DNA from 2 places in the Cytobacillus dafuensis genome. Region 1 is predicted to be linked to the other one. Evidence: predicted binding sites of a transcription regulator. Region 1 holds the regulator's gene; the other holds the start of a gene.
The links. Region 1 encodes CtsR, which represses protease genes until heat stress. Its sites were predicted from a motif close to ATGGTCAATAAAGGTCAAACA; they were not measured.

Region 1 (10,370 bases):
AGTAAACGGCGGCCGTAACTATAACGGTCCTAAGGTAGCGAAATTCCTTGTCGGGTAAGTTCCGACCCGCACGAAAGGCGTAACGATCTGGGCACTGTCTCAACGAGAGACTCGGTGAAATTATAGTACCTGTGAAGATGCAGGTTACCCGCGACAGGACGGAAAGACCCCGTGGAGCTTTACTGTAGCCTGATATTGAATTTCGGTACAGCTTGTACAGGATAGGTAGGAGCCTTGGAAGCCGGAGCGCTAGCTTCGGTGGAGGCATCGGTGGGATACTACCCTGGCTGTATTGAAATTCTAACCCGCACCCCTGATCGGGGTGGGAGACAGTGTCAGGTGGGCAGTTTGACTGGGGCGGTCGCCTCCTAAAAAGTAACGGAGGCGCCCAAAGGTTCCCTCAGAATGGTTGGAAATCATTCGAAGAGTGTAAAGGCATAAGGGAGCTTGACTGCGAGACCTACAAGTCGAGCAGGGACGAAAGTCGGGCTTAGTGATCCGGTGGTTCCGCATGGAAGGGCCATCGCTCAACGGATAAAAGCTACCCCGGGGATAACAGGCTTATCTCCCCCAAGAGTCCACATCGACGGGGAGGTTTGGCACCTCGATGTCGGCTCATCGCATCCTGGGGCTGTAGTCGGTCCCAAGGGTTGGGCTGTTCGCCCATTAAAGCGGTACGCGAGCTGGGTTCAGAACGTCGTGAGACAGTTCGGTCCCTATCCGTCGTGGGCGCAGGAAATTTGAGAGGAGCTGTCCTTAGTACGAGAGGACCGGGATGGACGCACCGCTGGTGTACCAGTTGTTCTGCCAAGAGCATCGCTGGGTAGCTATGTGCGGAAGGGATAAGTGCTGAAAGCATCTAAGCATGAAGCCCCCCTCGAGATGAGATTTCCCATAGCGTCAAGCTAGTAAGACCCCTGAAAGATGATCAGGTTGATAGGTTTGAGGTGGAAGCGTGGTGACACGTGGAGCTGACAAATACTAATCGGTCGAGGACTTAACCAAATTGATTACTCGAATTCTTCTTCAACATTATCTAGTTTTGAGGGAACAAAACCTCAATTTCACAGTTTGGTGGCGATAGCGAGAAGGTCACACCCGTTCCCATCCCGAACACGGAAGTTAAGCTTCTCAGCGCCAATGGTAGTTAGGGGCTGTCCCCTTGTGAGAGTAGGACGTCGCCAAGCAAAATGAAGAACAGCTAAATGAGGCTGTTCTTTTTTATTTATGTTCGAAGAACATTTGAAAATTTGTATAAAAATGAGAAGAAATTTAGAAAGTAACCCCCGCCGCTTATTCAAAGCCGAGGCTGAACACGGAAGTTAAGATTCTACGCCATGGTATTTAGGGGCTGTCCCCTTGCTAGAGTAGGACGTCGCTAGGTAAATTAAAAGAGTATCCACTGGATACTCTTTTTTGTTTATTTGTGAACTCGGACAACGTAAAAATTAATTCACATGTTTGGGAATAAAAAAATATGGAAAAATTATTAGTACCTGTTCATTGCACGAGAAAGCGTAGTTATGTATAATTTAAGTCAAATATAGTCAAAGTCAGATTGAGGGGGAGGAATATTGAGAAATATCTCAGATATTATAGAAGATTATTTGAAAAGAGTTTTAGAAATGAGTGAGCGAGAAATTGTTGAAATTAAAAGGAGTGAAATTGCAGATAAATTTCAATGTGTCCCGTCCCAGATAAACTACGTAATTAATACAAGATTTACAATAGAAAAAGGGTATGTTGTAGAAAGTAAACGTGGTGGCGGCGGATATATAAGAATTATGAAAGTGCAATCATATGACCACGCTCATTTAATTGATCAATTATTAACTTTAATACAAAGTCGCATAGCTCAGAGTAGTGCAGAGGATGTAATTATAAGACTTGTCGAAGAGGAGATCATTACAAAAAGGGAAGCGAAAATAATGCTAAGCGTTATCGATCGTTCGGTCCTATATATTGATCTTCCATATAGAGATGAGCTGCGTGCAAGAATGTTAAAGGCCATGTTAACGACTTTAAAATATAAATAGAAAAACGGAAGCTGGAGAGGATGAAAACATGATTTGCCAAGAATGTAATCAAAGGCCGGCAGCGCTTCATTTTACGAAAATATTGAATGGAGAGAAGGCAGAATATCATTTATGTGATAAATGTGCCCAAGAAAAAGGCGATATGTTCATGCTCGGTGCACCGGGTTTTTCAATTAATAATTTGTTAGCGGGATTGCTGAATATTGAACCCACCTTTCAAAAGACGGAGCAAGATCCATTCCAGCAGGAAGAAATTTTACAATGTGATCAATGCTCAATGACCTTCCAACAATTCATTAAGGTAGGAAGATTTGGCTGTGCTCATTGTTACCAAGCATTTGAAGAACAGCTTAAACCAATTTTAAAAAGACTGCATAGTGGGAATTCAGTCCATAATGGAAAAATACCAGCTAGGATTGGCGGAAGTATCCACTTAAGAAAAAATATTGAGGAATTGAAGCAAAAGCTTAAAGAGTCCATCGTGAAAGAGGAATTTGAAAGAGCTGCAGAAATTAGAGACGAAATTCGCTTACTTGAAAGCAAATTAAATGCGAAGGTTGAGGGGGGAGAGTAAGCTTGTCGCTAGAACGCTTCATTAATCAAGCTGTCAGCTCCTGGATGAGTGCTGAGGGCCCTGATTCAGATATAATATTAAGTTCAAGAATTCGGTTAGCCCGGAATATAAAACAATACAAGTTTCCTACACTATTTACGAATGACGAAGCCAAGTCAGTCATTCATATGATAAAGAAAAAGGTAGAGGAAAAATCATTTTCTACGCTTGGAAATTTAGAGTTATTACTGATGGATGAGCTTCAGCCTCTCCAAAAAAGGGTTCTAATGGAAAAGCATTTAATCAGTCCGCATCTTGCAGAGAATTCCTCACATGGTGCTTGCGTTCTTTCCGAAAATGAAGAATTAAGCATTATGATTAATGAAGAGGACCATATTAGAATCCAGTGTTTATTTCCAGGCTTCCAATTGTCTGAGGCTTTAAATATCGCAAATGAAATTGATGATTGGCTTGAAGTAGAAATTGACTATGCCTTTGATGAAAAGGTTGGCTACCTAACAAGCTGTCCGACAAATGTTGGTACAGGGTTAAGGGCTTCTGTAATGGTACATTTACCAGGCCTTGTTTTAACTCAACAAATGAACCGGATCATTCCAGCTATTAATCAACTTGGCTTAGTTGTTAGAGGAATTTATGGTGAAGGCAGCGAAGCATTAGGAAACATCTTTCAAGTATCAAATCAAATCACTCTTGGAAAGTCAGAAAAGGATATTGTAGAGGATCTAAAGAGTGTTGTAAGTCAACTTATTTCTCAGGAAAGATCAGCCCGGGAAGCATTAGCTAAAACTTCTAACATACAATTAGAAGACAGAGTCTTCCGCTCTTATGGGATATTATCAAACTGCCGAATTATTGAATCGAAAGAAGCAGCTAGATGTTTATCAGATGTTCGGCTTGGGATTGATATGCAGTATCTAAAAAACATTTCCAAGAATATTTTAAATGAATTAATGATCCTGACGCAGCCTGGATTTTTACAACAGTATGCAGGGGGACCACTAAGACCTCATGAACGGGATATTCGGCGAGCGTCATTAATAAGAGAAAGAATAAAAATGGAAAACGAAGAGATTGGAGGATGAGAACATGATGTTCGGTCGATTTACTGAGAGAGCGCAAAAGGTATTAGCTTTAGCCCAGGAAGAGGCTATTCGTCTAGGTCATAATAATATTGGAACAGAGCATATTTTGCTTGGCCTTGTACGTGAAGGAGAAGGAATTGCAGCAAAGGCTTTATATGCACTGGGTCTAGGTTCAGAGAAAATACAAAAGGAAGTAGAAAACCTAATTGGTAAGGGACAGGATGCATCACAGACAATTCATTACACCCCTAGAGCCAAAAAAGTAATCGAACTGTCGATGGATGAAGCGCGAAAGTTAGGTCATTCTTATGTGGGAACAGAGCATATTCTTCTCGGTCTCATTCGCGAAGGAGAGGGTGTTGCTGCTAGGGTACTTAATAATTTAGGGGTTAGCCTAAATAAAGCTCGTCAACAAGTTTTACAGCTATTAGGAAGCAATGAATCAGGCGGTCATCAGGGAGGTTCCTCTGCAAATGCGAATACGCCTACGTTAGATGGATTGGCAAGAGACTTAACGGCGATTGCTCGGGAAGGAAGTCTTGACCCTGTTATCGGGAGAAGTAAGGAAATTCAGCGTGTTATTGAAGTTTTAAGTCGCCGAACAAAGAATAATCCCGTATTAATTGGGGAGCCCGGGGTTGGTAAGACGGCGATAGCAGAAGGATTAGCCCAGCAAATTATTAATAATGAAGTTCCTGAGACTCTCCGTGATAAAAGAGTAATGACTCTTGATATGGGAACGGTTGTAGCTGGAACCAAATATCGTGGAGAATTTGAGGACCGCCTAAAGAAAGTAATGGATGAAATTAGGCAAGCAGGAAACATCATTTTATTCATTGATGAGCTTCATACTTTAATTGGGGCTGGTGGAGCTGAAGGCGCGATTGATGCTTCAAATATTTTAAAACCTTCCCTTGCCCGTGGAGAACTGCAGTGCATTGGGGCTACGACTCTTGATGAATATCGAAAATATATTGAAAAAGATGCAGCATTAGAAAGACGTTTTCAACCGATTACAGTCGATGAGCCAACAGCCGAAGAGTCTGTACAAATATTGCAAGGGCTTCGTGATCGCTATGAGGCACATCACCGTGTAACGATTACAGACGAAGCGATTGATGCAGCTGTAAAATTGTCTGATCGTTATATTTCTGATCGTTTTCTTCCAGATAAAGCAATTGATTTAATTGATGAGGCAGGATCTAAAGTAAGACTTCGTTCATATACAACACCTCCAAATTTGAAGGAATTAGAATTAAAGCTAGAAGATGTACGAAAAGAAAAAGATGCTGCGGTACAAAGCCAAGAGTTCGAAAAAGCTGCCTCTTTAAGAGATACGGAACAGCGGCTTCGTGAACAGCTGGAAGAGACAAAGAAAACATGGAAAGAAAAGCAAGGAAAAGAAAACAGTGAAGTAACCGTTGATGATATTGCAAGTGTTGTATCAAGCTGGACTGGAATTCCAGTTTCAAAATTAGCTCAAACTGAAACGCAAAAGCTTCTAAACTTAGAAGAAATCTTGCACTCAAGAGTCATTGGGCAGGAAGAAGCAGTTAAGGCGATTTCGAAAGCAGTTCGCCGTGCTCGCGCGGGATTAAAGGATCCAAAACGGCCAATCGGATCATTTGTCTTCCTTGGTCCAACAGGAGTAGGAAAAACAGAGCTTGCCCGTGCATTAGCTGAAGCGATGTTCGGTGATGAGGATGCCATGATTCGAATTGATATGTCCGAGTATATGGAGAAGCATTCAACATCAAGACTAGTAGGCTCACCTCCAGGCTATGTTGGGTATGAAGAAGGCGGACAACTAACGGAAAAGGTGCGCAGAAAGCCTTATTCTGTCGTCCTTTTAGACGAAATCGAAAAAGCGCATCCAGATGTCTTTAACATTCTTTTACAAGTGCTAGAAGATGGACGCTTAACGGATTCAAAGGGAAGAACGGTAGATTTTCGCAACACTGTTTTAATCATGACATCCAACGTAGGGGCAGAAGCCTTAAAACGAAATAAATACGTTGGTTTTAACATCCAGGATGGAGAACAGGATTATAAGGATATGAAAGGAAAGGTAATGGAGGAGCTGAAAAAATCATTCCGTCCTGAATTCCTTAACCGTATTGATGAAATTATCGTTTTCCATGCATTAGAGAAGAAGCATCTTGCGGAAATTGTGACGCTAATGTCTGATCAATTAACAAAACGATTAAAAGAACAAGATATTAACCTTGAGTTGACAGAAGCGGCGAAGGAAAAAATTGCAGTTGAAGGCTATGATCCTGAATACGGTGCTAGACCAATTCGCAGAGCTATTCAAAAGCATATTGAGGACCGTTTATCTGAAGAATTGTTAAAAGGAACCGTTTTAAATGGCCAAAAGGTTGTCGTTGATGTTCGTGATGGAGAGTTTGTTGTCGAAACAGCAAAAGGGAAAGCGGCAGCGACTTTGCAGAAATCATAATCAAATCAAGGATGCTCAAGTACGATGCAAGGGGGTACACGTGAAGAAACGTGTGCCTTCTTTGTAATTTTTACCCCAATAAAAAAATAGAAGAGGAAGAACCGGTTATGGCCAAAAGGAAAACAAAATTTATGTGTCAGGAATGTGGGTATGAGTCTCCAAAGTGGATGGGGAAATGTCCTGGTTGCGGTGAGTGGAATAAAATGGTTGAGGAGGTGGAAAAATCAGCAACAACAAGAAGGGGTGCATTTGCTCATTCACAAGGAGCGACTATTCTCTCAAAAGCTACACCTATTACGACGGTTGAGACAGTGAGTGAACCTCGCATCTATACCGACATGAATGAACTAAACCGTGTTCTTGGAGGAGGGGTGGTCAAGGGGTCCTTAGTACTGATTGGTGGTGACCCAGGGATAGGAAAATCAACATTGCTATTGCAGGTTTCATCCCAATTGGCTAATAAAAATCATTCCGTTTTATATATATCTGGTGAAGAATCACTTAGGCAGACGAAACTGCGTGCTGATCGACTAGGCGTTTCATCTGAGAATTTATTGGTTTATTCGGAAACGAGTCTAGAGGAGATAAGTCGGACAATCGACAGCGTCAATCCGAGCTTCGTCATTATTGACTCCATTCAGACGATTTTTCACCCAGAGGTAACCTCGGCTCCAGGAAGCGTTTCTCAAGTAAGAGAATGTACAGCAGAATTAATGAGAATTGGAAAAACAAAAGGAATTGCTATTTTTATTGTCGGGCATGTTACAAAGGAAGGTTCCATTGCTGGTCCAAGATTATTAGAGCATATGGTTGATACAGTTCTATACTTCGAGGGAGAGCGGCATCATACATACCGAATTTTGCGTGCGGTAAAAAATCGATTTGGATCGACAAACGAGATGGGAATTTTTGAAATGAAGGAGTTTGGTTTAGAAGAAGTAGAGAACCCTTCAGAAATTTTCCTTGAGGAACGCTCACAGGGAGCAGCAGGATCAACAGTTGTAGCCTCTATGGAAGGGACTCGCCCGGTTCTTGTGGAAATTCAAGCCTTAATATCACCGACAAGCTTCGGAAATCCGAGAAGAATGGCTACCGGAATTGATCATAATCGTGTTCCACTTTTAATGGCGGTGCTTGAAAAGCGAGTGGGGATGCTTTTGCAAAACCAGGATGCTTATTTAAAGGTAGCTGGGGGAGTAAAGTTAGATGAGCCAGCGATTGATTTAGCTATTGCAGTCAGCATTGCTTCAAGCTTTCGCGACAAACCGACGAGACCGACAGACTGTATTATCGGGGAAGTAGGTTTAACTGGAGAGGTTAGAAGGGTATCAAGAATAGAGCAGCGTGTTCAGGAAGCAGCAAAACTAGGTTTTGAAAGGGTTATTTTACCGGCAAATAACCTTGGGGGCTGGACTGGGCCAAAAGGAATTGAGCTGATTGGAGTAGGTTCTGTTAGTGAGGCATTAAAAGTGACATTAGGAGGGTGAAGAATGGAAAATAAAAAGCTTGGTGAAAAAACGATGAGTGACATCCTTCAATTTATGGCTCCTGGTACGCCTATTCGAGAAGGAATCGATAATGTGCTTCGAGCGAATACAGGGGGTTTGATTGTTCTTGGAAGCAAGGATAAAATTACCCATATCGTTGATGGGGGCTTTCAAATTAATGCCCCTTTCTCACCAAGCTATTTATATGAGTTAGCCAAAATGGATGGAGCCATCGTGTTAAATCAAGAAGGGAATAAAATTTTGATTGCGAATGCTCAATTGGCTCCAGATCCCGGTATTCCGTCAACAGAAACGGGCATGCGTCATAGAACTGCCGAGCGGGTCGCCAGGCAAACGGGAGAGCTTGTCGTTGCGATTTCCCAAAGGCGTAATGTAATCACCTTGTATAAAGGTCATTTTCGTTATGTTCTTAAAGATATTGCTGTTATTTTGACAAAAGCGAATGTAGCCTTGCAGACGCTTGAAAAGTATAAAGTTGTCTTAGGGGAAGATATTTCAAACTTAAGTGTTTTGGAATTCGAGGAGCTAGTCACCTATTGTGATATTTTAAATGTGTTTCATAGTGTGGAGATGGTCCTAAGAATAAAAAATGAGCTGCTATCCTATTTAAATGAACTAGGTATAGAAGGAAGGCTTATCCGTCTGCAAATGAATGAGCTATTACAAGATATTGAAAAAGAAGTGGAGCTAATCATTAAGGATTATGCTCATACAAAAAACATAAGCCCAGGTGACATGTTTGAAAAATTACAAGAAATGTCTGTCGGAAAGATGCTGGAAGATACCGTGATATTAAAGCTTTTAGGATACAATGGATATGTGCATACAGATGAATATAAATGTCCAAGAGGATATCGGATGCTATCCAAAATTCCGAGATTGCCCATGATTATTATTGAAAATTTAATAGCACGGTTCGAGGAGCTGCCGGCTATTTTGGTAGCTTCAGTCGAGGAACTGGATGATGTAGAAGGAATTGGAGAAGTGCGGGCAAGGAAAATAAAGGATGGCCTAAAACTGATAAAAAAACAGCTTTTAGCAGATCGGCAGCTGTAAGTGACCATTGAACTATATATGTCATTATGATAAAATATTCGTTTGTTTGTTATATTTGACACTTGATTACCAATGGTGCTACCCTTAGATTGTAGTAAAAATTTTTCGGTTTCTATATTTAAAGATAATTTTTATGATAGAAAAATGTTGTTCTTCATGTTTCAATTTGTGGAATTTGTTAATAATGATTAAAAGGAGGTGAGGGAATGTTAAAACGTATTGTTCAAGCATGCTTCCTGATCATTGGGATAACGCTTGGGATATTTTTAATTCCTTATTTATTTGCACTAGTATCGTTAGAAAGCATTTCTCTAATAAATAATCCTTATATGGCCGCCATTCTAGGTGCAATTATTTTTTATCTTATTTCTTTTTGGGCGGTTGATCATGTTGTAAATTTTATTAAATGGGTAGAGGAATCTCTCGTAAAGGCTCCTATTACCGATATTATTTTTGGTAGCGTAGGCTTAGTTTTCGGGTTATTAATTGCATTTTTAATTGGCTATGCTTTAAATGCGATTGAAGTTCCAGTTTTAAATACAGTAGCTCCAATTGTGCTAACGCTATTATTTGGTTATTTAGGATTTCAAGTAGGCTTTAAGAAGCGGGATGAACTTCTTACATTATTTGCAAACAAAAAGAAAAAGAATACGGAAGAAGAGCCAGAAACAACTCCCAAAAATGTATTGAAACTATTGGACACAAGTGTCATTATTGATGGCAGGATTGCGGATATTTGCCAAACTGGATTTCTTGAAGGAACGATCGTAATTCCTCAGTTTGTTCTGGAAGAATTACAGCATATTGCGGATTCTTCAGATGTGTTAAAGCGAAACAGAGGACGAAGAGGATTAGATATTTTGAACCGGATTCAGAAGGAGCTTTCAATCAAAGTAGAAATCTATGAAGGTGACTTTGAAGAGATTCAGGAAGTGGATAGTAAGCTGGTGAAGCTTGCGAAAGTCACCAATGGCGTAGTCGTAACGAATGATTTTAACTTAAATAAAGTTTGTGAATTTCAGGGCGTATCTGTTTTAAATATTAATGATCTTGCCAATGCTGTTAAACCGGTCGTTCTTCCTGGGGAAGAAATGAAGGTACAGGTTATTAAGGATGGTAAGGAACAAAATCAGGGAATTGCTTATTTGGATGACGGCACGATGATTGTTGTAGAGGATGGCCGCGATTATATTGGAAAGTATATCGATGTTCTCGTAACAAGTGTTCTGCAAACATCCGCTGGACGAATGATCTTTGCAAAACCTAAGCTGCTCGAAAAAGCTTTATAATAAGGGTTCAACTCACTTTTAAGAATAGGGGTTTGTTTCGAATGGCTTATCGAGTCATTATTCCTGCAGCAGGCCAGGGAAAAAGAATGGGCGCGGGAAAGAATAAAATATTATTAGAGCTTAATCAATTGCCTATTATTATTCATACATTAAGAGTTTTCGAATTGGATGAAGACTGTGAAGGGATTATTCTAGCAGTCAATCCTCAAGATGAAGATGAGATGAAGTCACTCCTTGATAGACATCAAATCACAAAGGTGACTTCTTTCGTTCCGGGTGGAAAGGAAAGGCAGCATAGTATTTACAATGCATTAAAACAAGTGAGACAGGAAGGTATTGTCCTTGTTCATGATGCTGCAAGGCCGTT
Region 2 (10,370 bases), 1.8 Mb from region 1:
ATTCATAAAATTCAGATAAACAAGCAAATAAATCTAATTCTATTTATTGGAGAGTATAGAAATGAGATATAAACGTGAAGAGGCATTTCGCTTCCAATTTCGGGAACCGCTTAATGGTTCCCTAAAAATAATTAGTATAAATGGTCAAAGGGAAAATTTTTTTAGCGATTCGATTGAAATTATGGATGTTAGTCCCAATGGTCTAAAATTCAAAACTCCATTAAATCTATCTATAGATGATAATAAATATTTTCTAGAGGTTACATTTATCATTGAAGGCAGAAACATTCGACTATTAGGAGTTCCAGCTTGGAAAAAAACGGAGGGTTCTTTTTTTGCCTACGGCTTTAATGGAATTAAAGATGAGTATACGAAGCAGGAAATTATTCATGCATTAAAAGAGTACTCTAAAAGGGTATACGACGAGCAAAAGAATCGGAAATAGGATAGAAATAAAGGGTTGTCCCAAAAGCAAAGATGTCAGGCACCACGAACAATATCTAGTATCAATAAGCGAGCGAGATTCTAGATAAATTGTATGATGTGGATGCCAGACACCTTTTGGGACAACCCCGTTTCTTCAGAATCGATTATTTATTTGGTTTAAGATTTTTCAATATATTATAAACAAAAATTAAAATACTGATACTAGTTATAGTAGCGCCAATGGCTGTTCCTTTTTGCATTACACCATTCTCTGTCGTGATTAAAATGGCTAAAGATAACATCATGATTGGCAAGCCAATATTATGAAGCCAGAAATGCCATTTCCCTAGTTTTGAAGCTGCAAGATTCGGAAATAAATGATAAAGTATCCCTGCTAATGTTAATGAAGTCCATCCAAGTAGATTAATGTGAACATGCACTGGTGTTAAGATATAGGAATGAGAACTTGACATATAATACCCCAGTAAAATCCCTATTGCAAAATAAATGGATGAAATTTTTATTAGTCTGATTCCCACCTTTAATCCCTCCTCTCTAAATGTCATAATGTTGTTAAAGAATATGTGCATAAAACCTCTTTTAGAATATAGGGCTTTTTCAATTTCATAAATTATTTTTATGAAGAAAAGACACTTGAGGCATTCTCAAGTGTCTTTCTATAAGGCAAATATTAACTTCTGGGATTCTCTAAATATTGGTAAATAATATCCCCTCCACGCTGTGCAATACCCCGAAAATGCCTGAAATCATCCCTCTTAACGATCACACTGCGAATTTGAAGAAAATCTGACTTTGTTACGTAGTATTCCGTCAATTCACCACTTTTTAACTTTTCAAGAATCTCTTGGAAATGCTCTTCTTCCATCTTCATACTCCTACACTAAAATATTTTTATTCATAATGATTAGTTTAAATGAATATTGCTCAAGTTGCCATAAAGTTGATAAATATAGGCAAATTCGTGAAATAATAACATATTTCTTTACGAAATATAAAATTTAGTGCAAACTGTTAGTAATCTTTTAATTTAATCTTTATAAAAAAGGAGCGAGATATTTGAAAAGGGCAGAAGTAGGAAATGTAATTGAATTTCGCGATGGATTAAAAGGTATTGTCGAAAAAGTAAACGAAAACTCTGTTATCGTCGATCTATCCTATATGGGTAATTATCGTGATCTAGATTTAGAACAAAGGACCGTTGTTAATCATAAAAACTATAAAGTTATTAAAGAATCAGTATTGTAAAAATACCCTAAACAGAAATAATAACATATAAAAAGCAGCATATCGCTGCTTTTTATATGTTATTATTCATTTTTTAAACATTACATGTAATTCCAATAAAGTGAAACTTCCATCAGTGGGGGTTGGTTTTCTTTCATCCCCCACTTAGGTTTCTTTAATCCTGTCGCAAACTTGAAGTGGGGGTCTTACTGCCCGTTAATCTGCGATAAATTATTCTTTTTCTTGAGAAAGCTCTTTTAATGATTTTACTTTTCCATGTGGGTTCTGATCCTGCTTTCTTACCGACCATGCACGCTCTTTTTCTCGTTTTGATTTTGTCACAATATCCCTCCTTTCTTTTCAAAACTTAGGATAATCAATTTTGTACATTTTATTTCAAAACAACAGGAAAGTAATTGGTAAGGAAATCTTTTCGTTACAATTCTAGAGCTCTTTTGTTAGAATAGAATTGTTTGTTAGAAAGGAGTTTATACGCTTGAAAAATTTAACAACCGATTTTCGCTTGTTAATCGGACTTTTACTCGCGCATTTACTTATGTTTTTCACTTTTCAGGATAAGGCTGTTTTTTGGTACATCTTTTCAGCTACCATGTTAATTTTAATTAGTTACTCCATACTTAATGAAGAATTGGAGGATAGATCCTCTTTTATGTCTTATATTTTGTATGGGATTCTCTCAGGATTTATACTATTTGGGGTATTTTGGATTGGTTACAATCTAATTGAATTGTTAAATCTCCCATTGATTAATAACATTTCAAAATTATATGGGCGCCTTTCACCAACTTTACTTTGGCACTACATTGTCCTTATGTTAATTATTATCCCTGGAGAAGAAATTTTTTGGCGTGGGTTTGTTCAAAAAAGAATCTTAAAATACATAAATATCCCTTCAGGAATCATTCTTTCGTCGATTTTATATGCATCAGTACATTTTTACTCGTCTCAATGGATTCTTGCTTTTGCTGCATTCGTTGCAGGCCTTTTCTGGGGATGGCTATATGCATGGAAACAAAGCATGCCACTAATCATCGTGTCTCATCTGATTTTTGATTTACTCCTATTTGTTTTCCTGCCCTTTAGTTAATAGGTACCATTTACTAAAATAGGATTTATTAATCATTTCTTATAATATGTTGAAGGTTAAAATGAGAAATGGTAATGTATGAATAATAATGTAACTCCATTTTTTTTATTTCGTCAAATTAATTACAAAGCTAATTGCAACTAAGGGAGGAATAACTAAATGAAATTATTGACAAAATGGATGCTCATTTTTGGATTACTTAGTTTAATCCTTGCAGGCTGCGGAACGAGTGAAAATGCTAATGACAAAACAAACGGATCCAAAACTGCCCAGAATGAAAATCAAGATTCGCAAAAGCACGATGAACATGAAACTGACAATGGACAAGGTGTAGAAGAAACAAATAACACGGAACAAAATAATGAGGAAAAAGGAACCGATCGGATCCTTGAACAAAATCTACAATATAAAATAAATGATGAAATGAAAGAAGAAACTGCTTTTCTAAAATCTAGCGACAATATGCCTTACTCCATGTATGTGTTACCAGGATTTGAATTAACAGCTGAGGAACCTAATAAAGATGTCCTATATCTATCAGAAAATGATCATATCTTTATGCGTATTGAACTCCTCCCTGCTGATACTGATTGGAAAACATTAGAGGATGGTACAAAGACACAGCTACAATCAGTAAATGATGATGTTCAAACAATTGAAGCACCAAGTGATGATTTCTTTAAAGACACGATCGCTATGGAAGCTAGCAATGATGAAGATGTAATAACCGCATATTTAATCAAAAGTAAGGAACAGCCAATAAAATTAACCATTTTTACGAAAAAGGATTTAAATTATAAAGATGCATTCCTGCAAATGGGAAAAACGATTTTGAAAGAAAAGTAAATTACTATAGCTAAAAAAGATCTGGCCGGTGCCAGATCTTTTTTAGTATCCCTCATCCAAAGGCTTCATCCATAGTAATACAATAAAAGCAATGCTTAAGTATCCAAATATCGGGTATAAGTAAGCTAATAATGTGCCATAATTTATTAAACTAATGAAGTAACAAATAACAAAAATGAAGCTAACCGTGATAATACTTGGGAGTGCGATATATTTCCTCACTTGTCGTTCAATTCCGAATACATTTCCAATCACAGATGTGAAAATTTCACCATATATAACGAACACATATATCCAAAAAAATGAAGAAGCAACCGTTCTCATAATTACTGCCATAGGAATTTGATAAGATTCAAGATTAGGGAGCATTACTAACGTAAAATGGCTTGAAATAAGAATAATTGTTAAAGCTCCCCCTCCCAAAATTCCTCCCCACCTAATTGTTTGATCATCCTTAATTTCAGTTGCTATTGGAACTAAAACAGCCTGAGCTAAGCTTAAATTCATAGCAGCATATGAAAATGGTGCCACAACTGCCTTCCATCCGTCTTCAGCAAATGGAATAAACAACACTTGATCTGCAAAGTTAGGGAGTGAAATAGAAATAATCATTAGAAGAATACTAAAAGCAATCATCATCGGGACAACAAATGTATTGACTGCAAAAATACCTTTTGTCCCTAATATCATAACTAAAATGGAGAGGCCGATTGTAAAAAATATTCCAGTGTATTTTGATAATCCAATTTGTTCTTCAAATACTGCTCCTGCCCCGGAAAGCATCACAGCACATACTCCAAGCAGCATCAAGAGCATTAATAGATTGATAACTGAACCAAAGAGCCTTCCAAATAAGTATTCATTCAGTTCTTGATAAGATGTTGCTTGAATTCGAGCTGCAATCCTCATTAATTTTGAACCAAGAAAAATAAATATGTAACCGCTCATTAATATTGAAATGAATCCAATAAATCCAAAGCGAGAGAAAAACTCAACTATTTCACGACCGGTTGCAAATCCAGCCCCAACTACTGTTCCTACATATACTGCAGCAATTTGAAAGGCTGCCCCCCAGTTTGTTTTCACTTGATCTCCTCCTTCCCTTTCAATATATGAATCAATTTCTAATCTAAGACGAGCTATTTATGAAGTCATGTAATATGGCTAATTTTATAAGGATAGGGATAAACCTAAATTTTCCTATAATATTTTAAACAAAACACTTGAAAGTCAAAAAAGGTCAAAGTATAATGAATTCAAAGGTCAAATATAGTCAAAGTCAAAGTAAAGTACAGGAGGTAGTAATATGCTTTGTCAAAAATGTCAACAAAAAGAAGCTAATGTACAATTGAAAGTAAATATAAACGGAAATGAAAAAAACCTTATCCTTTGTCAAAGCTGTTATCAACATGAAAAAGCAAAAATTGGTTCCTCCTTTGGTTCAAAAGGATTAACAGATATTAATCAATTTCCATTTGATGAATTATTCAAACATGTTGAATCAAGTAAGCAACCTTTTCAAAAACAATCATTTACACAAAATACTGAACATAAAAAATCTGGTGGATTTATAGATCAATTCGGCAGAAATCTAACTCAATTAGCAAGTGCTGGACTCATTGATCCTGTTATAGGAAGAGATGAGGAGGTATACCGTGTCATTGAAATTTTAAATCGAAGAAATAAAAATAACCCTGTATTAATTGGTGAACCTGGCGTAGGTAAAACAGCAATAGCCGAAGGACTTGCTACGATGATTTCAGAGGGGAAAGTACCGAAAAAGCTTCTCAATAAAGATGTTTACTTGTTAGATGTTGCTTCGCTAGTAGCAAACACTGGAATAAGAGGCCAATTTGAAGAAAGAATGAAACAATTAATAAGTGAATTACAAGAAAGAAAAAACATTATTCTATTTATTGATGAAATTCACCTTCTTGTTGGTGCTGGTTCAGCAGAAGGATCAATGGACGCAGGTAATATTCTAAAACCAGCATTAGCTAGAGGTGAACTGCAATTAGTTGGTGCAACAACTTTAAAGGAATACCGTCAAATTGAAAAAGATCCAGCACTTGAACGCCGCTTTCAGCCTGTTTATGTACAAGAGCCAACAGAAGATGAAGCTTTTGAAATTCTTAGAGGCCTAAAGTCTAAATATGAAGACTATCATGAGGTTTCTATTTCGGAAGAAGCAATTAAAGCATGTGTTCAATTATCAAGCCGTTATATCCATGATCGCTATCTCCCAGATAAAGCAATTGATTTAATGGATGAAGCGGGATCTAAAATGAATTTAAAATCAGACTATACACCTTTCGAGCAGATTAATAGCCGCTTAGAGGAAATTAGCAAACAAAAAGAAAAAGTATTAAAAGCGGAAAATTATGAAGCAGCAGCAAAGCTTCGTGAAGAAGAAATTAAGCTAGAAAAAGCACTTAACACGAATAATCTCTCTTCACGCCCTATCGTCGAAGTCCATCATATTCAAGAAATAATTGAGAAGAAAACTGGAATCCCAGTCGGCAAGCTCATTGAAAATGAGCAGGTAAAACTAAAGAATCTTGAGGCAAACCTATCTCAAAAGGTTATTGGACAAGATGAGGCTGTAGAAAAGATCGCTAAGGCCATTCGCAGAAGCAGAGCTGGACTTAAGGCGAAAAGTCGTCCAATTGGTTCATTTCTATTCGTTGGACCAACTGGTGTTGGTAAAACCGAATTATCAAAAACCCTTGCGCAAGAATTATTTGGCTCAAAAGAAGCAATGATTCGTCTTGATATGAGTGAATATATGGAAAAGCACAGTGTCTCAAAAATCATCGGCTCTCCTCCTGGGTATGTTGGCCACGAAGAAGCAGGTCAATTAACTGAAAAGGTGCGCCGTAACCCATATAGCATTATTTTGCTTGATGAAATTGAAAAGGCACACCCTGATGTTCTGCATATATTTCTACAAATCTTAGAGGATGGGCGCTTGACTGATAGCCAAGGCCGAACAATTAGCTTTAATGATACAGTCATTATTATGACAAGTAATGCAGGTGTTCAGAATAATAAAATTCACGTTGGTTTTGAAACAAATGATGTGTTGAAGGAAGCAAGCATTTTAGATTCACTTGGTTCTTTCTTTAAACCAGAGTTTTTAAACCGTTTTGATAGTATAATTGAGTTTAAATCCCTTGAAAAAGGACATTTACTTGAGATTGTCGAGATTATGCTTAATGACCTGCAAGAAAATCTATCAGGGCAAAATATGAATCTTACCATTTCTGACCAAGTAAAAGAAAAACTTGCAGAAATCGGATATCATCCAGCGTTTGGAGCTCGACCTTTAAGAAGAGTCATTCAAGATCAGCTTGAAGATAAGCTAGCAGATTTCATTATCGATCATTCAGATAATCCTGAACTACAGGCAAGATTAGAAAATGAGGAAATTATAATTAGTATGAAAAGTAAATAGTGGAACAAAAAAGGACCGGAAATGAACCGGTCCTTCCATATAAATTAATTACAAGCTCTTATCATTAACGGCGTTTAGCCAGCTTTCAATTTCTCCTACAACTGACTCAACACAGCCATCCTCAAATGGAGAAATTAAATTTGCTTTAGCAACCAATCCTGTAAATGCCTTGCTGCCTCCTAAACTGCAAAGATGCACATAATCTTTCCATGCTTCCTCTTGATTTTCTCTTGAACGCTTCCAAAATTGGAACGCGCAAATCTGTGCCAGTGTGTAATCAATATAATAAAAAGGCGAATTATAAATATGAGCTTGACGCTGCCAGAAGCCGCCATTTTCTAAATACTCATTACCATCATAGTCTTTATGCGGTAAATATTTCTTTTCTATATCTCTCCAAGCTTGTTTTCGTTCTCTAGGAGTAGCTGTAGGATTTTCATAAACCCAATGCTGGAATTCATCAACTGATACACCGTAAGGCAAGAACAATAATGCACCGCTTAGATGAGTAAACTTATATTTATCTGTATCTTCTTTAAAGAATTTTTCCATCCAAGGCCATGTAAAAAATTCCATACTCATTGAATGAATTTCACATGCTTCATAGGTTGGCCAATAATATTCAGGAATTTCATAATTGCGGCTAGAATAAACCTGGAATGCGTGTCCTGCCTCATGGGTAAGAACATCTATATCACCTGAAGTCCCATTAAAGTTTGAAAAAATAAATGGAGACTTGTAATTTTCTATGTATGAACAATAACCGCCACCTGCTTTCCCTTTCTTAGCAACAAGATCCATGAGCTGCTCATCTCGCATATAAGAGAAAAATTCCCCAGTTTCTTTTGAAAGTTCATCATACATAGTCTGACCATTTTCGATAATCCAATCCGGGCTTCCTTTAGGCACAGCATTACCAGATTTAAAATTAAAGCCTTCATCATAATATTTAAGCTGTTCGACTCCAATGCGCTCTCTTTGACGCTCCTTCAGCTTTGTTGCAATCGGAACGATAAATTCTTTTACTTGATCTCGGAAATTGGAAACCATTTCAGCATTGTAATCTGTTCGCTGCATCCGTAAATACGCTAGCTCAACAAAATTTTTGTAACCTAATTTATGAGCAATTTCAGTTCTAACTTTGACCAATTCATCATAGATTCTGTCAAGCTCATGCTCATTTTCAGCAAAAAATCCGAATCGTGCTTCACTAGCTTTTTTACGTATTTCTCTATCAGTTGACTCTGTAAAGGGTTCCATTTGTGCTAGAGTGCGTTCTTCCCCTTCAAAATCAATTTTGGCTGATGCAATTAACTTTGTATATTCAGATGAAAGCTTATTTTCATTTTGCAATAACGGTACAATCTCGGGAGAAAAGACTTTTAATTGTGCTTCCGCTAAGGCAAAAAGCTGTTTTCCCCACTTCTCCTCAAGCTCAGAGCGAAAGTCAGAATTCACAAGTGCTTCATAATATTTCGTTACAAGTCCTTCCACCTCTGGTTGAATTTCATCCATATAATCCTGTTCAGCTTTATAAAATTCATCATTTGTATCCACAGAATGGCGGATATAACAAAGATTGAACATTGTTCCTACATCATTACGCAAATCATTGATTTCATTCATAGCTGAATTCTGCTCTTCAGAAGATTTTGCATCTTTAAACTTTTCCAATGCATTTTCAAACTTCTTGCTTAAGTCTTCTAAATTTGGACGAGAATATGAATAATTTTCAAAACTCACTCCAATTCCCCCTTTTTATTAACTTCCTTTAAGGCACTTTATTATTTCGACAATAATATATATAAATCCTCTAAATAATATGACGATCCATTTGGATCGTCATATTATTAGGTATATTAATTTGAATTAGTTGATATGTCTGTTAATCTGTGATAACCCAAGTTTCTTTAACAGATTTATTGCTGTATCCTTTTCTTCCTCAGATAGCTCCGACATTAACGAATCAATTTGCTTTTCATGGTCAGGAAAGATTTCCTCGATAAAGGCTTTACCTGCTTCTGTAATTTGCCCGTAAGTAACCCTTCTATCTTTCGGACATGCTGCTCTTCTTATAAACCCTTTTTGCTCCAATTTGTCTACAACATAAGTAATACTGCCACTTGCTAACAATATTTTTCCACCAATTTGCTGTAAGGGCTGGTCTCCTTTATGATAAAGAAGCTCAAGAACTGCAAATTCAGTTGGGTTAAGCCCATATGTTTGAATAAGTTTATTAACATTCTCATTAATAGATCGGTATGATCTTGAAAGTACAATAAATAATTTTAATGATTGTTTTATTTGTTCAGAACTCACTATTATCCAATCCTTTTTTAAATATAAATTATCTTGAAATCTAAGTAAATTATAAAAAATCAATCGTTTAATGTCAATTTCCATCCTATTTCCACATTATTGGAAAATATTTTTTGTATTTTGCATATAGTAATGAGCTTCATCTGGTTTAAAATGGTATACTATATTCTAAATTAATTATCTCAAACGGAGTCAAAATTGATGAATAGTAGAAAAAGTAATTATCTTTTATATATTATCGTTGTCATCATCCCGATATTCATTGCATTTATTTACCATATGTATGATGAATTTAATCGCGATTTTAATCAGCGAAAAGAAAAAGCCATATGGATAGCCACCATACACCAAAAAAGCTGGGATCAGTTTATTTCCGAAACCGTAACAACGCTTGACATTCTCGCACTAACTGCTGAAACAGAATTAGATTCAATTGAAAAGCTTTATCCTCTCTTGAAAAAAGCCCACGGCAAAGATCCAAGATACGGGGGAATCTATTTACTTGATCCAGAAGGAAAAGTTATTACGGGTTCAAACTCTCTATTAACCAATACTAATTTATCAAACCAAGAATATATTAAGGAAATTACTCGTACAAAAGATATCGTTATTTCCAATAATCTAGAAACATTAAAAAATGGTCAAAAAGTTATTGGGATAGGAGAACCTGTTTTAAATGATGAGGGACAATTAGTATCAATCATTATCGCCCATTTAAGAATTGATTATGTACAAAACATAATGAGATTATTAACTCCAGATACAAAGCTTTCAGTTATTAATCAAAATGGATCGGTCATTATGGACATTAATATGAATGGCTCTACTAAATTCTCTCAAAAAAATTCTATCTCCTTACCATTTGATCGACTTCCATGGAGTATTAAGGTAGAAATCCCGAATAGAGATATGGGTAAAATTATAAAAACGGTTTCCCTCGTAATGGTTCGTTTTATATTTATTTGCCACATA

Region 2: a site for CtsR is predicted at 4,852-4,872, ahead of FSZ17_RS08790 (ATP-dependent Clp protease ATP-binding subunit). Genes of this name have one in related genera too.

The regions. Positions count from the first base shown of each region.
Region 1 is NZ_CP042593.1:101,988-112,357, forward strand. Features, by position in the region: rRNA gene FSZ17_RS00525 (23S ribosomal RNA) at 1-1,005, shown strand, start outside; rRNA gene rrf (5S ribosomal RNA) at 1,071-1,187, shown strand; gene FSZ17_RS00535 (CtsR family transcriptional regulator) at 1,575-2,036, shown strand; gene FSZ17_RS00540 (protein-arginine kinase activator protein McsA) at 2,065-2,610, shown strand; gene FSZ17_RS00545 (protein-arginine kinase McsB) at 2,613-3,692, shown strand; gene clpC (ATP-dependent protease ATP-binding subunit ClpC) at 3,697-6,150, shown strand; gene radA (DNA repair protein RadA) at 6,258-7,637, shown strand; gene disA (DNA integrity scanning diadenylate cyclase DisA) at 7,641-8,714, shown strand; gene FSZ17_RS00565 (PIN/TRAM domain-containing protein) at 8,921-10,003, shown strand; gene ispD (2-C-methyl-D-erythritol 4-phosphate cytidylyltransferase) at 10,045-10,370, shown strand, end outside.
Region 2 is NZ_CP042593.1:1,861,580-1,871,949, reverse strand. Features, by position in the region: gene FSZ17_RS08825 (PilZ domain-containing protein) at 62-445, shown strand; gene FSZ17_RS08820 (cbb3-type cytochrome c oxidase subunit I) at 591-965, opposite strand; gene FSZ17_RS08815 (hypothetical protein) at 1,118-1,312, opposite strand; gene FSZ17_RS08810 (YkvS family protein) at 1,504-1,692, shown strand; gene FSZ17_RS23685 (DUF6254 family protein) at 1,903-2,013, opposite strand; gene FSZ17_RS08805 (CPBP family intramembrane glutamic endopeptidase) at 2,168-2,779, shown strand; gene FSZ17_RS08800 (DUF8580 domain-containing lipoprotein) at 2,939-3,625, shown strand; gene FSZ17_RS08795 (YkvI family membrane protein) at 3,668-4,711, opposite strand; gene FSZ17_RS08790 (ATP-dependent Clp protease ATP-binding subunit) at 4,932-7,079, shown strand; gene FSZ17_RS08785 (M3 family oligoendopeptidase) at 7,128-8,822, opposite strand; gene FSZ17_RS08780 (MarR family winged helix-turn-helix transcriptional regulator) at 8,949-9,398, opposite strand; gene FSZ17_RS08775 (ATP-binding protein) at 9,600-10,370, shown strand, end outside.